Regions from separate parts of the Mesorhizobium sp. CA16 genome, predicted to be linked through region 1. Evidence: predicted binding sites of a transcription regulator. Region 1 holds the regulator's gene; the other holds the start of a gene.
What was found. The regulator PhoB, encoded in region 1, activates phosphate uptake and scavenging genes when phosphate is short. The targets are predictions, from matches to a motif close to TGTCATNNANCTGTCAT.
Positions count from the first base shown of each region.

Region 2: the regulator PhoB is predicted to act here: its motif matches at 2,322-2,338, upstream of LB525_RS13375 (ceramide glucosyltransferase).

Region 1 is NZ_JAIUHP010000012.1:105,283-113,232, forward strand. Features, by position in the region: gene LB525_RS17990 (response regulator) at 1-1,260, shown strand, start outside; gene pstS (phosphate ABC transporter substrate-binding protein PstS) at 1,754-2,812, shown strand; gene pstC (phosphate ABC transporter permease subunit PstC) at 2,877-3,863, shown strand; gene pstA (phosphate ABC transporter permease PstA) at 3,867-4,718, shown strand; gene pstB (phosphate ABC transporter ATP-binding protein PstB) at 4,715-5,518, shown strand; gene phoU (phosphate signaling complex protein PhoU) at 5,539-6,246, shown strand; gene phoB (phosphate regulon transcriptional regulator PhoB) at 6,263-6,952, shown strand; gene LB525_RS18025 (ROK family protein) at 7,285-7,950, opposite strand, start outside.
Region 2 is NZ_JAIUHP010000008.1:26,278-34,227, forward strand. Features, by position in the region: gene argF (ornithine carbamoyltransferase) at 1-469, shown strand, start outside; gene LB525_RS13365 (Hsp33 family molecular chaperone) at 594-1,622, shown strand; gene apaG (Co2+/Mg2+ efflux protein ApaG) at 1,825-2,217, opposite strand; gene LB525_RS13375 (ceramide glucosyltransferase) at 2,561-3,706, shown strand; gene LB525_RS13380 (O-succinylhomoserine sulfhydrylase) at 3,789-4,979, opposite strand; SAM riboswitch at 5,036-5,113, opposite strand; gene LB525_RS13385 (2'-deoxycytidine 5'-triphosphate deaminase) at 5,230-6,324, shown strand; gene LB525_RS28555 (hypothetical protein) at 6,502-6,624, opposite strand; gene araD1 (AraD1 family protein) at 6,810-7,805, opposite strand.

The DNA.
Region 1 (7,950 bases):
AAATTCACCGACAAGGGTCATGTCCTGGTCGACGTGACGGGTGAGCGGGTTCCGGCGGGAACGAGGCTCACCATTTCCGTGACCGATACCGGCATCGGCATTCCGGAAGACAAGCTGAAGCAGGTTTTCGAAAAGTTCAGCCAGGTCGACACCTCCTCGACCAGGCGGCATGAGGGCACCGGGCTTGGCCTTGCCATCACCTCGCGTCTGGTCGAGATGATGGCCGGCGAGATCGGTGTCGACAGCGCCGAAGGCAAGGGTTCGACCTTCTGGTTCACGATCACGCTGCCCAAGGCCGAGCAGGGCGGGCAGCGCATCATGCCGGTCGACGTCACCGGCGCGCGCGTGCTCATCGTCGACGACAATGCCGTCAACCGCTCGATCCTCAGCGAGCAGATGGCGTCGTGGACGTTCGATTCCTGCGCGGCCGAAAGCGGCGCCGAGGGGTTGAAGGTGCTGATTGCCGCCGCCGCCTACGGCGTGCCGGTCGACTGCGTCGTGCTTGATTATCAGATGCCGGGCATGACCGGCGCCGAGATGGCGCGCATCGTGCGCAATACGGCGGGCCTGGCGCATACGCCCATCATCATGCTGACCTCGGTCGACCAGTCGCTTGCCGGCACGGCCTATCGCGACCTCGGCATCGATGCGCAGCTGATCAAGCCGGCGCGCTCCTCCATTCTCCTGGAAACGCTGGTCTCGACCATCCAGCGCCACCGCCACAGCAGCGCGGCGGCGCAACCCGCCATTGGCACCGCCAGCCCCCCGCGAGCCGCTCCGGCGCAGACGGCGGCATCGGAGCGCGCCATGCTGCAACCGCCCCCAGCGCGGGCGCGTCCGCGCCCCGCCGATGCCGAGCGCGAGCTCGACATCCTCGTCGCCGAGGACAATGAGGTGAACCAGATGGTGTTCACCCAGATTCTTGGCGAGACCGGTTACCGCTTCGAGATCGTCGGCAACGGCCGCAAGGCGCTCGACGCCTTCGGCAGGCTCAATCCGCGCATGATCCTGATGGATGTATCGATGCCGGAAATGAACGGGCTGGAGGCGACGGGCGCCATCCGCCGGCTCGAGGAGGACATGGACACGCATGTGCCGATCGTCGGGGTCACCGCGCATGCACTGAAGGGCGACCGCGAACGCTGCCTGGAAGCCGGCATGGACGATTACCTGCCGAAGCCGATCAGTCCGCGGGCGCTGCTCGAAAAGCTCGAGCGCTGGCTGGGTTCGGACGTCGAGACCCGGCGCAACGCCGGCTAGAACGAATTTGGCGGGCAGGACGGCGGCAAGGGGCTGACGCATGCGTATGGTGCGATCGCACCATACCAAAGCAAGCGCCAAGCTCGGACAATCATGACATTGATTCCGCTCTTCGGTTACGGGCGGGAGCAGCGACCGCCGACAAGAAACAGCGTCGACTCTACCCCAACGGACCCTGTTTTCGGCGATGGCCAGGCCATGATCCGCTCTGGCTTACAGGCAACGCACTCTCGTCCGGATTTTATTTCCCGGCGGCCGTCATCCGGCCGCCGGGATAAATTTTGTTTCAAAAGTCAGACAAGTTGCTGATTTCCGCGGCAAACTCCGTCCGGCCCTTCGAGGCCGCTGCGGAACCCTTCCGAGCATCCTCGTCCAGACGTTACCGGGCTGACACGAAACTGTCATGCGACTGTAATAATCGAGGGCTATTGCGCTGACCGGGCGCCGATACAACGGGTGCCGAAAGACCATCTTCCGAACAGGAGCAGGCCACATGAGACATTTCATCCGCTCTGCGGCCGTTGCAATTGCAATGGCTGCGGCATCAACCCTTAGCATGGCCGCCGCGATGGCAGCCGACATTTCCGGCGCTGGCGCCACCTTCCCCTATCCGATCTACGCGAAGTGGGCCGACGCCTACAAGAAGGAGACCGGCATCGGTCTCAACTACCAGTCGATCGGCTCCGGCGGCGGCATCAAGCAGATCAAGGCCAAGACCGTCACCTTCGGCGCTTCTGACGCGCCGCTGAAGGGCGAGGATCTCAACTCCACCGGGCTCGCGCAGTTCCCGATGGTGATGGGCGGCATCGTTCCGGTCGTCAACCTCGAAGGCGTCAAGCCGGGCGAGCTGGTGCTCGACGGTCCGACGCTCGCTGACATCTTCGCCGGCAAGATCACCAACTGGAACGACGAAGCAATCAAGAAGCTCAACCCCGACGTCAAGCTGCCCGACCAGGCGATCGCCGTCGTCCACCGTTCGGACGGCTCGGGCACCACGTTCAACTTCAGCTACTACCTGGCCGATGTCAGCGCCGACTGGAAATCGAAGGTCGGCGTCAACACCGCGCTCGAGTGGCCGGTGGGCATCGGCGCCAAGGGCAATGAAGGCGTCGCCAACAACGTGTCGCAGACCGGCGGCGCGATCGGCTATGTTGAATACGCCTATGCCAAGCAGAACAAGCTGACCTACACCGACCTGATCAACAAGGACGGCAAGAAGGTCGAGCCGACCGCCGCCGCGTTCTCGGCCGCTGCGGCCAATGCCGACTGGAGCTCGCAGCCGGGCTACGGCGTCATCCTGGCCAACCAGGCCGGCGCCGAATCCTGGCCGATGACCTCCGCCACCTGGATCCTCGTCTACAAGAAGCCCGACGACGCCGCGGCGACGACCGAAGCGCTCAAATTCTTCGCCTGGTCCTATGCCAAGGGCGATGAGCTGGCCGCCGGCCTGGACTATGTTCCGATGCCCGACGCGGTCGTGAAGAGCGTCGAGGAAATGTGGAGCAAGGACATCGTCGACGCGAACGGCAAGCCGCTCTACTCCGGCATGTAATTCCCGCAAAATAAGGAGGGCGTCTACGGCGCCCTCCTGTCTCTTTCGAAATGCGAGGGGCTAAATGACAGCCGTTTCCGAAGCCGCGACATCGTCCGCCCTGCGGACCAGAGAAGCGACGGTGCGCCGCTTCGCCGTCACCGACATGGTTTTCCGGACGGCGACGCGCCTTTCCGCCATCCTCGTGCTCGTTCTGCTCGGCGGGGTCGCGATCTCGCTGGTCGCCGGATCGTGGGAGGCCCTGTCGAAGTTCGGCTTCTCCTTCCTGACCACCGAATCCTGGAACCCGGTCACCGAGAATTTCGGCGCGCTCGCGCCCATCTACGGCACCATCGTCACCTCGGCCATCGCCATTCTTATCGCCGTGCCGATCGGCATCGGCATCGCCGTCTTCCTGACCGAGCTTTGTCCGCGCCCGCTCAGGCGTCCGATTGGCATCGCCGTCGAGCTGCTCGCCGGCATTCCCTCGATCATCTACGGCATCTGGGGCCTGTTCGTCTTCGCGCCGTTCCTGCAGACGACGGTCCAGCCCTTCATCATCTGGCTGTTCAAAGGCATCCCCGGCCTCGACAGCCTGTTTGCCGGTCCGCCCTACGGCATCGGCCTGCTGACCTCGTCGCTGATCCTCGCCATCATGGTGCTGCCTTTCATCACCTCGATCACCAAGGACGTGTTCGACACGGTGCCGGCGGTGCTGAAGGAATCGGCCTACGGCATCGGCTGCACGACCTGGGAAGTGACCCGGCGCGTGACCATCCCCTATACCCGCATCGGCATCATGGGCGGCGTCATGCTCGGCCTCGGCCGCGCGCTCGGCGAGACGATGGCCGTCACCTTCGTCATCGGCAACGCGCACCGCATCAGCGCCTCGCTGTTTGCGCCGGGCACGACGATCTCGGCGACCATCGCCAACGAATTCACCGAAGCCGACGGCAACCTCTATACATCCTCGCTGGTGTCGCTCGGCCTGATCCTGTTCATCATCACCTTCATCATCCTCGCGCTCGCACGCTACATGCTGCTGCGCATCGATAGCCGCACGGGAGCCTGACCGATGTCGACTGCCGCATCGCTTCACCAAAGCCGCAAGCGCAAGAATGCCGTGATGATGACGCTGTGCGTCGTCGCGGCGGGCATCGGGCTGGCCTGGCTGGCGCTGATTCTCGGCGCCCTGCTCTACAAGGGGCTTTCCGGGGTGTCGCTCTCCGTGTTCACGGAAATGACGCCGCCGCCCGGCGATGCCGGCGGCCTGCTCAATGCCATCTACGGCAGCATCGTCATGACGATCATCGGTATCGTCGTCGGCACGCCGATCGGCGTGCTGGCCGGCACCTACATGGCCGAATACGGACGCTTCTCGAAGCTCACGACGGTGGTGCGCTTCATCAACGACATCCTCTTGTCGGCGCCGTCGATCATCATCGGCCTGTTCGTCTACGAGCTGATGGTGCGGCCGATGGGGCACTTCTCGGCGATTGCCGGCGCGGTCGCGCTGTCGATCCTGGTGATCCCCGTCGTGGTGCGCACCACTGAGGACATGCTGAACCTTGTGCCCAACGCGCTGCGCGAAGCAGGCACCGCCATCGGAGCGCCGCGCTGGGTGGTGATCCGCTCGGTTGCCTATCGCGCGGCGCTCTCCGGCATCGTCACCGGCATCCTTTTGGCGATCGCCCGCATCTCCGGCGAGACGGCGCCGCTTCTCTTCACCGCGCTCAACAACCAATTCTGGTCGAGCAATCTCAATGCGCCGATGGCCAGCCTGCCGGTAACCATCTTCCAGTTCGCTCTCAGCCCCTACGAGGAATGGCAGCAACTGGCCTGGACGGGCGCACTCATAATCACCCTGACGGTTCTCGGGCTGAGCATCATCGCCCGCAGCCTAACCGGACGCAGAGAGGACAGATGAAACCGATGTTGTCCACCGACCTGAACGCAGCCGACACGACCGTCGAGAAAGCCAAGATCGAGGTCAAGAACCTCAATTTCTACTATGGCCAGTCGAAGGCGCTGAAGGACATCAACCTGTCCCTGCCCGAGCGCAGCGTGACCGCCTTCATCGGCCCGTCGGGCTGCGGGAAGTCGACGCTGCTGCGCGTGCTCAACCGCATCTACGAGCTCTATCCGAAACAGAGCGCCGAGGGCCAGGTGCTGCTCGACGGCAAGAACATCCTCGACCGTTCGCAGGACCTCAACCTGCTGCGCACCAAGATCGGCATGGTGTTCCAGAAGCCGACGCCGTTCCCGATGTCGATCTACGAGAACATCGCTTTCGGCGTCAGGCTCTATGAGAAGATCAGCAAGGCCGAGATGGACGGCCGCGTCGAGCAGGCGCTGAAGCGCGCAGCACTCTGGAACGAGGTCAAGGACAAGCTCAACGCCAGCGGCCTCAGCCTCTCGGGCGGCCAGCAGCAGCGCCTGTGCATCGCCCGTACCGTTGCGGTGAAGCCCGAGGTCATCCTGCTCGACGAGCCGGCCTCGGCGCTCGATCCGCTGTCGACCGCCAAGATCGAGGAACTGATCGACGAGCTGCAGGCCGACTACACGATCGTCATCGTCACCCACAACATGCAGCAGGCGGCGCGCGTGTCGCGGCAGACCGCGTTCATGTATCTGGGCGAGCTGGTGGAGTTCGACCGGACCGAGAAGATCTTCACCTCGCCCCGCGAAAAGCGCACGCAGGACTACATCACCGGCCGCTTCGGCTGAGCTCATACGAGGACATCATCATGGCCGAACATACCGTCGCTTCCTTCGACGAGGATCTGAGGCAGATCAGCCGGCTCATCAACGACATGGGCGATCTCGCAGCCTCCATGGTCGGCGCTTCGACCAAGGCCCTGCTCGAGACCGACAATGCCATGGCGCAGCGCGTCGTTTCCGACGATGCCATCATGGACGCGCGCCAGCGCGAGCTCGACGACCGCGCCATCACGCTGATCGCCAAGCGCCAGCCGATGGCCGACGACCTGCGCAACGTGGTCGGCTCGATCCGCATGGCGGGCGACCTCGAGCGCATCGGCGACCTCGCCAAGAACATCGCCAAGCGCGTCGGCTCGGTCGGCGTCAGCGCCGCGCCGCGCGACCTCACGCATTCGATCGATTCCATGGCGCAACTGGTGCTGATCCAGGTCCAGGCCGTGATCCAGGAATATACGGTGGGCGACGCCACGGCGCTGGCCAAGCTTCGCAACGACGACGAGCGCATCGACGTCAAATACACATCCGTCTTCCGGGAGCTCCTGACCTACATGATGGAAGACCCGCGCAACATCACCGCCTGCACGCATCTTCTGTTCTGCGCCAAGAATCTCGAGCGCATCGGCGACCATGTGACCAACATCGCCGAGAACGCCTATTATGTGCTGACCGGCACGCAATTGCCCGCGAATCGTCCCAAGCAGGACGAGACGACAATGTCGGCGCCGGCGGCCTGACGAAGGGTATCTGCCAATGATCGCGCCACGCATCATGGTGGTGGAGGACGAGGAGCCGCTTGGGGTGCTGCTCCGCTACAATCTCGAATCCGAGGGTTACCAGGTCGAAGTGGTGACCCGCGGCGACGAGGCCGAAATCCGCCTTCAGGAAAACGTTCCCGACCTGCTCGTGCTCGACTGGATGGTGCCGGCGGTTTCCGGCATCGAGCTCTGCCGGCGCCTCAGGATGCGGCCCGAGACCGAGCGGCTGCCGATCATCATGCTGACGGCGCGGGGCGAGGAAAGCGACCGCGTGCGCGGCCTTTCGACCGGCGCCGACGACTATCTGGTCAAGCCGTTCTCGACGCCGGAGTTCATGGCGCGCGTCAAGGCGCTGCTGCGCCGCGCCAAGCCGGAGGTGCTGTCCAGCGTGCTCAAGGTCGGCGACATCGTGCTCGACCGCGAGTCGCACCGCGTCTACCGCAAGAAGAGCGAAATCAGGCTCGGCCCGACCGAGTTCCGGCTGCTGGAATTCATGATGCGTCATCCCGGCCGGGTGTTCTCGCGCAGCCAGCTGCTCGACAATGTCTGGGGCGAGACGATCTATATCGACGAACGCACCGTCGACGTCCATGTCGGCCGCCTGCGCAAGGCAGTCAACAACGGCCGCATGCCGGACGTCATCCGCACCATCCGCGGGGCGGGTTACGCGATCAGGGAAGATTAGGGATAGGGGCCGAGACGCTGACGGGTTCTGTGTCTCCAGCATCGGATCGCGTGCATTGGCGGTTAGCCGAGACGCTTGTGCTTCGTCATCCACGGGCGGAGCAAGGAGCGCAGCGACGCAGCGCAGACCCGAGGATCCATTCCGTGATGTCGATGCGTTGCGACAGTCCAGAATTCTGTGCCGCTGCGCCCGACGCGTGAGGTAGCGGCATGGATTCCAGGGTCTCCGCGACGGAGCTTCGCTCCTGCTCCGCCCTGGAATGACGAAGCTGCGGGGCCTTCCCTTCGCTAATTCAAGCGTCTGCTGCTGTCCCGGACCTCTTCAAGGCTGCCTCAGGCCACGTTCTTTCCCGTCCCCACTCTTGCCTGGCCTCCCGGCGCGAAAATCTCCTGGTCGACGAAGGTCAGCGCGCGCATGGCGCAGCCTTCGCGGATCAGCGGCAACTCGTTCGGCTCGGTGTCGAAGGAGATCGATTCGGAGTGCTGGCCGCCGGCCGTCTGGGCGATCGCTTCCCTTAGCGCCGGCTCGATTAGGTCGAAGGCGGCCGCGCTGACGCCGACCATGGCGACAGGCGCCGGGTCGATGAGGGCGAACAGGCTGCCGAGACCGAAACCAAGCGCTTCGCCGGCCCGGCGGTAAGCCTCCCGTTCGGGGCCGTCCCTCTCGCGCGCCTTCGCGGCAAGGGCCCGCATGTCGGCGTCGCCGACGTCGACCGGCTCGGCGTCCTCGCTCATTTTCATGGCGCTGCGCCAGATCGCATAGTTGCCGGCATAGGCCTCGACGCAGCCGCGGCGGCCGCAGCGGCAAAGCGCCCCGCCCGGGCGGTGAATCATGTGGCCGAACTCGCCGCCGGATGAATGCGTGCCGGTGAACAGCGCACCCTTGAGCACGAGACCCATGCCGATGCCGTGCGACAACAGGATGGCGATGAAGTCGTCGCGATAGCGCTCCGGGTCGCGCCATTGCAGGGCCACCGCCATCATGTTGCAGTCGTTCTC
Region 2 (7,950 bases), on a different contig from region 1:
GGTGTCCGGCAAGACCTTCGCCTGGACCGGCGACGGCAACAATGTGCTGCATTCGCTCCTGGAGGCCTCGGCGCGGTTTAGCTTCAACCTCAATGTCGCGGTGCCGGAAGGCAGCGAGCCTTTCGAGAAATATGTCGACTGGTCGAAAGCCAATGGCGGCAAGGTCCGGTTTTCCAGGTCCGCCGAGGAAGCCGTCGACCAGGCCGACTGCGTCGTTACCGACAGCTGGGTCTCCATGGGCCAGGAGCATCGCGCCCGCGGCCACAACGTCTTCCTGCCCTATCAGGTCAATGCGGCGCTGATGGCGAAAGCCAAGCCCGATGCATTGTTCATGCACTGCCTGCCGGCGCATCGCGGTGAGGAGGTCACCGACGAGGTGATCGACGGCCCGCATTCGGTGGTCTTCGACGAGGCCGAGAACCGGCTGCACGCCCAGAAGGCGGTGCTGGCCTGGTGTCTGGGCGCGTGAGAAGGGCTGGACCTGACCGCTTCCGGCCCGATCGGGCTCGACTTGATCTGGGGACATGTGATGCCTATTTGCGGGCCATCACGTAAATCGAACGCGCTTCGACGCATGCGGCTCACCGGGCGGCATGGCTGCGCCCCGGAGTATTGTCATGCTGGAAACCCAGACCTTGGCTGAGCATAAACCCCAACTCGGTGAATTCGGCTTTGCCGGCGACGATCACGTCGTGCCTTACGAGGTCGCGCCGCTCGATGTGCGCGGCCGCACCGTGCAGCTTGGGCCGATGCTCGACGCTATCTTGAGCCGCCACGATTACCCCGAGCCGGTCGCCCGCCTGCTGGCGGAAGCCTGCGTGCTCACCGTGCTGCTCGGCACTTCGCTGAAGTTCGAAGGCAAGTTCATTCTGCAGACCCGCACCGACGGTCCGGTCGACATGCTGGTGGCCGATTTCACCACGCCGCATGCGCTGCGCGCCTATGCGCGCTTCGATGCCGACCGGCTGCAGGCGCTGACCGCCGCCGGCGAGACCTCGCAGCAGACGCTGCTCGGCGACGGCGTCTTGGCCTTGACGATCGACCAGGGCGCGCATACGCAGCGCTACCAGGGCATCGTCCAGCTCGACGGCACCTCGCTCGAGGATGCCGCGCGCACCTATTTCCGGCAGTCGGAGCAGATCCCGACCGATATCAAGATGTCGGTCGCCAAGCTGGTCACGCCCGGCCCAGCCGGCGCGCGCGAGCAGTGGCGCGCCGGCGGCATCCTGGCGCAATTCCTGCCGCGATCGCCGGAGCGCATGCGCGTTCCCGATATTTCCGGCGGCGACGGCGATCCGCGTGACGTTGCGGACCAGCCGGCCGACAATTCCTGGCAGGAGTTGCTGGCGCTGCTCGGCACGATCGAGCCGACCGAGTTGATCGACCCGACAGTGGGCGCCGAGCGATTGCTCTACCGGCTGTTCCACGAACACGGCGTGCGCGTTTTCCGCGGCGTCCCTGTCGCCGACCAGTGCTCCTGCTCGCGCGACAAGATCCGCGGCATTCTCGAAGGCTTTTCGGCTGAGGAGATCAAGGAATCGACCGAGGAGGGCGGCATCCATGTCGCCTGCGAGTTCTGCTCGACCCAATACGACTTCGACCCGGCTGAATTCGCGAAGTGAGCCCTCTTCCTTCTCCCCGTTCCATGGGGAGAAGGTGCCCGAAGGGCGGATGAGGGGCGGCGCCAACGTTGGCGATCATAGCGACACGCTGGCGACGCGGTCGTCCGCCTCAAGGAAAATCTCAGAAGCCCGGCGCCGCCCCTCATTGCCCTGCCGGGCATTTCTCCCCGTGAAACGGGGAGAAAGAGGCTGTCGCCGACGTCTAATTCACCGTGCGCCTTGTCCCTGGCATGTCGAGCGAGAAAGCCGGAATGGCGATATCGAACGTCTCGCCGCGGCCGTTGCGCATCGTGTAGTGGCCGACCATGATGCCTGACGGCGTCGAGAGCGGGCAGCCCGAGGTGTACTGGTAACTGTCGCCGGGATTGAGTTCCGGCTGGTCGCCGACGACGCCGGCGCCGCGCACCTCCTCGACCCGGCCCTGACCGTCGGTGATGTGCCAGTAGCGCGACACAAGCTGCACGAACTCGTCGGAGCGGTTGTCGATCGTCACCTGATAGCCCCAGACATAGCGGTTCTCGGACGGATCGGAGCGGTCCTCCAGATAGAAGGGCCTGACCAGCACTTCGATGTTGCGCGTCACTGCGCGATACATGGGCCACTCCGGTTGCCGCCGCGGAAAATATGTCACGCTCCGCTCTTGATAAACGCAGCGCCGACCATCCTGCCAGCCTTGTAAGTGCAGGTGCCGAAAAACAATGTCATTTAGGTGACACATGACAATGTTGGTGTGCACAAACCGTGCCGGGCGACTCGGGCGCTCTGTAACAGTTGAAACGGCCGCGTGCGGCCTAAAGCAATTCCAGGAAAGCGCGAGCGGTTAGGCTCGGCGCCTTCGCCGTAGCCTTCCGTCCGGAATTGCGTGAAAACAAGGAGATGGAGTGGGTCGCCGTTTGCGTGAAACGGTGAAACTCTCTATCGGGGGTGACCAGATCTCGATGGAACTGACTATCGCAGCCGGCCTGGCTTCGTCAGCGCTTCTTTCCTTCAATCTCGCCAGCATCCTGCTCGCCTCGTCGCGGCTGAAGCGGCGGCATGTCATCGCGCCGCCCTCCAGCGCGCGGCCGCCGGTCTCCATCATCGTGCCGTCGCGTGGCGTCGAGCCGTTCACGCCGGAGACCTTGCAGCGCGCCTTCTCGCTCGATTGGCCGCGCTACGAGCTGATCTTCTGCGTCGCGCATGCCGAAGACCCGGTGGTCAAGCTGATCGATGCGGCGATCGCGCGCCACCCCAAAATTCCTGCGCGGCTGCTGATCGGCGACGATCGCGTCAGCGCCAATCCCAAGCTCAACAACTGCGTCAAGGGCTGGCAGGCGGCGAGACACGATTGGGTGATCCTCGCCGATTCCAACGTGCTGATGCCGAGAGACTATGTCCAGCACCTGATGGCGGCATGGCGGCCGGATACCGGCCTCGTCTGCTCGACGCCGATCGGCTCGCGGCCGGACGGGTTTTGGGCCGAAGTCGAATGCGCCTTCCTCAACACGCTGCAGGCGCGCTGGCAGTATGCCGGCGAGGCGCTTGGCCTTGGCTTCGCCCAGGGCAAAAGCATGCTGTGGAACAAGCCGATGCTCGATGCCAATGGCGGTATTCAGGCCTTGGCCGCCGAAGTCGCCGAGGACGCGGCGGCCACCAAGCTGGTCAACGGCCTGGGGCTCAATGTCAACCTCGTCGCCTCGCCATTCGAGCAGCCGCTCGGCCAGCGCAGGCTCGCCGAGGTCTGGTCGCGCCAGACGCGCTGGGCGCGGCTGCGGCGGGTTACCTTTCCGCTGTTCTTCGCGCCGGAGATCCTGACTGGCGCTGCGGTGCCGCTGCTGCTGGCGCTGATTGCGGCGGCAAGCGCCGGCGTCAGCCTGCCCACGACGGCCTTGGGCGTGCTGGCGATCGCCTACCTGCCGGAATGGCTGCTGGCCTTTGCGAAGGGCTGGTACCTGTCGCCGCGCAGCATAACCGCGATGATCGTGCGCGATGCCCTGCTGCCGGCCATCTGGGCGCGCGCCTGGTTCGGCGGCGCCGTCGAATGGCGCGGCAACGCCATGACCATCCGCACCAAGGCGATGACCGAGCTGGAGGAGCTCGCCTAGAGCAATTCCAGGAAAAGTGTGAAACGGTTTTCCGTCCGGAATTGCGGCTCTGGAAGGCTCCGGCCGCGGCGTTCTCAGCGTTCTATTTTGCTGCCTTCAGCGCCTGTTCGACGTCTTCCAGCAGATCGTCGCTGTCCTCCAGGCCGACGGAGAGCCTCAGCGTGCCTGGCCCGATGCCGAGCTCGGCGCGGGCCTCGTCGCTCAGGTTCTTGTGCGTCGTCGTCGCCGGATGGGTGATCAGGCTCTTGGCGTCACCGAGATTGTTCGAGATCAGCACGATGTCGAGCGCGTTCTGGAAGGCAAAGGCCGCCTGCTTGCCGCCCTTGACGTCGAGGCAGATCAGCGTCGAGCCTCCCGACATTTGCTTCTTGACGATATCCGCTTGCGGATGATCGGCGCGGCCCGGATAGATGACGCGGGCGATCTCCGGCCGCTCGGCCAGGAAATCGGCGATCTTGCCGGCGCTCTCGGTCTGCTGGCGCACGCGTAGCGGCAGCGTCTCCAGGCCTTTGAGCAGCGTCCAGGCGTTGAAGGGTGACAGGCTCGGGCCGGTGTGGCGGAAATAGTCGTGAAGGTTCTCGTCGATCCACTTCTTGTCAGACAGGATGACGCCGCCCAGGCAGCGGCCCTGGCCATCTATATGCTTGGTCGCCGAATAGACGACGACATGGGCGCCGAGCAGCAAGGGCTTCTGCTGCAGCGGCGTGGCGAAGACATTGTCGACGATCAGCCTGGCGCCGATCGAATTGGCGAGCCTGGCGACGGCGGCGATGTCGACCACCTCCAGCGTCGGGTTGGTCGGGCTTTCCAGGAAGAACAGCTTGGTGTTCGGCCTTACCGCCTTTTCCCAATTGGCGATGTCGGTGCCGTCGACCAGCGTCGCCTGGATGCCGTAGCGCGGCGCCAGCGTCTCGACCACCCAGCGGCAGGAGCCAAACAGGGCGCGTGCCGCCACGATATGATCTCCGGCTTTGGCGCTGCAGAGCAGCGCGGCGGTTACTGCGGCCATGCCGGAAGCGGTGGCGCGGGCATCCTCGGCGCCTTCGAGCGCGCACATGCGCTTTTCGAACATGTCGACGGTCGGGTTGGCGTAGCGCGAATAGATGAAGCCCGGCTCCTCGCCCTTGAAGCGGGCTTCCGCCGCTTGCGCCGTCTCGTAGACATAGCCTTGGGTGAGATACATCGCCTCGGATGTCTCGCCGAAACCGGAACGCAACGTTCCGCCATGCACGAGTGCCGTCTGAGGTTTCCAGTTGCGCTTCTTGGTGCTCATAGCCCTGCTTTCAGACACAAAAAAACCGGCCGCGAAGTCGCAACCGGTCCATATAGCCTTGCGGCTCGACGGTCCTTTAGCGACTTATTTAACGTGGCTGCAAGCCGACCGGCCAAATCACCACGGGATAACGACCCTTTAGACCCGCGCCGCGCTTGCGTCAATTGCCGGCTTCATTAAGAGGTTTGTACCGGCCGGGCGGCAAGAGCCTGCTTAGATCCTCGCCCGGCCTTGTGAACGGAGCCAGCCTTTGCGGCAAACAGGCATTCTTCCGGATCAGGACATCGCAGCGCTGTTCGAGGCCAAGGCGCTGAAGTCGCCGCGCGCGCTGGACGCCGACCAGATCCAGCCGGCCAGCCTCGATCTAAGGCTCGGCGACAAGGCGTTTCGCGTGCGTGCCTCGTTCCTGCCGGGTCCGGATCATCGGGTCGTCGACAAGCTCGAGCGGCTGAAGCTGCACGAGATCAGCCTTGCCGAGGGCGCGGTGCTGGAAACCGGCTGCGTCTATATCGTGCCGCTGCTCGAAAGCCTGGCGCTGCCGGCGAACGTATCCGCCTCGGCCAATCCGAAGAGCTCGACCGGCCGCCTCGACATCTTCACGCGCGTCATGACCGATCGCGGCCATGAGTTCGACAAGATTGCCGCCGGCTACCGCGGGCCGCTCTACCTCGAGGTCAGCCCGCGCACCTTCCCGATCGTCGTGCGCGCCGGCTCGCGGCTGTCACAGATCCGCTTCCGCACCGGCAACGCGGTGCTCTCGGAGAATGAGCTGCGCGACCTTCACCGCGCCGAGATGCTGGTCGCCACCGAGCCGCCCAATATTTCAGGCGGCGGCATCGCGCTCTCCATCGATCTCGATGGCGACAAGGACGGCCTTGTCGGCTATCGCGGCAAGCACCACACCGGCCTGGTCGACGTCGACAAGCGTGCCGCGCAGGATGTCGTCGATTTCTGGGAGCCGATCTACAAGAGCGGCGCCGGCGAACTGGTGCTCGATCCGGACGAATTCTATATCTTGGTCAGCCGAGAAGCTGTGCACGTGCCGCCGCTCTATGCCGCCGAGATGACACCCTTCGATCCGCTGGTCGGCGAGTTCCGCGTCCATTATGCCGGCTTCTTCGATCCGGGCTTCGGCCACTCCGCCGCCGGCGGCAGCGGTAGCCGCGCGGTGCTTGAAGTGCGCAGCCACGAGGTGCCTTTTATCCTCGACCACGGCCAGATCGTCGGCCGTCTCGTCTACGAGCATATGCTGAAACGCCCGCAGGCGCTTTACGGCACCGAACTCGGCTCGAACTATCAGGCGCAGGGCCTGAAGCTCTCCAAGCATTTTCGGGCAGCGCGGTGAGGTCCAAGTGGGGAGATGTCCGGAAGGGGACGCGCCGTCCCATCTGTTCTTCGTCATTCTAGGGCGGAGCAAGGAGCGAAGCGACGCGCGCAGACCCTAGAATCCATGCCGTGACGCCTGAGCGCCGCCACGGTGCCGAACGCTCACCAGCCAATTCCGCGAGAGAACTCGAACCATTCAGGATGATCTTCTGGAGCCTTGGCCGGTCTTGTGCCCGGGCATGCGGTGGGTAAGGTCATTGGCGACACCGAAATAGCGTGCCACCTTCTGGCTCGCGGTCATGTAAACATAGCCTGTCATGTTGCGATCTTAGCTGGCGCTGCGCCAACGGTTATTCTGGACGGCAGCAGTCTACGCCCAATGTCACGGCATGGATCTAGGGTCTGCGCGCGTCGCTTCGCTCCTTGCTCCGCCCTAGAATGACGAAGTGGAAGAGGCAGCTTCCTTCGCGCCCCTCTGGCCTGCCAGTCACCGGGAGATCGGCGCTACAGCGCCTTCACCGCCACCTTGACCGGCTTCTCGATCTCCAGCGGATTGCGCAGCGGCAGGCCGAAATCCGGCGCCTCGATCTCGAACATATCGCCGGCCTCGGTCCTGATGCCATCGGCGAAGGAGAGCGTCGCGGTGCCGAACATATGCACATGCACGTCGCCCGGCTGGCGGAAGGCCGAATATTTGAAATGGTGGTGCTCGAGATTGGCGATGGTGTGCGACATGTTCGCTTCGCCCGACAGGAACGGCTTTTCCCAGAGCAGCTTGCCGTCGCGCCAGATGCGCGATGCGCCACGGATGTCGGCCGGCAGCTCGCCGATCAGGATTTCGGGGCCAAACGAAGCGTTGCGCAGCTTGGAATGGGCGAGGAACAGATAGTTCACCCGTTCGGTGACGTGGTCGGAGAACTCGTTCGACAGCGTGAAGCCGACGCGGAACGGCGCGCCGTCATCGCCGATGACATAGATGCCGGCGATCTCCGGCTCCTCGCCGCCATCCTGCGCGAAGGCCGGCGACATCAGCGGCGCGCCAGGCGCCACCGCCATCGTGCCGTTGCCCTTGTAGAACCATTCCGGCTGCACGCCGACCTGTCCCTTGGCCGGCTTGCCGCCTTCGAGGCCCATGCGGAACATCTTCATGGAATCGGTGAGTTCCGCCTCGCCGCCCTCGCTGAGCTTCTTGTGCATGGAATCGCGCGTCGCCGCGGAACCGAGATGCGTCAGCCCCGTGCCGGTGAGGTGCAGATGCGCCGGGTCCGGATGGTTGATCGGCGAGACCAGCCTGCCCCTCTTATAGGCGGCATCGAGATCGACCGTCTCGCCATAGCCCTTGCGCTCGATCAATGCCTCGAGGCCCGTGCCTGTCCGCGCGGCCTCCATCGCCAGCGAATAGACGCTGCGCGCGCCGTTGATGACCCTGGTCTTGCCGCCGCCATTGCGGGCGACGACGCGGATCGTCTCGGCGTCGTCGAGGATCTGGGAGATCAGCATGTTTGAACCCTCTCTCATCTTGCCTGGCTGCCCGCGGGCAAACCTTGACCGGCGCGGCGCGGAGAAATCCGTGCCACGGTTGAAATTCTTCGTCCGGATTGCGCTCGCGAGCCCGGTCCTTGCCTGGACTTCTTGGCGCCGACGG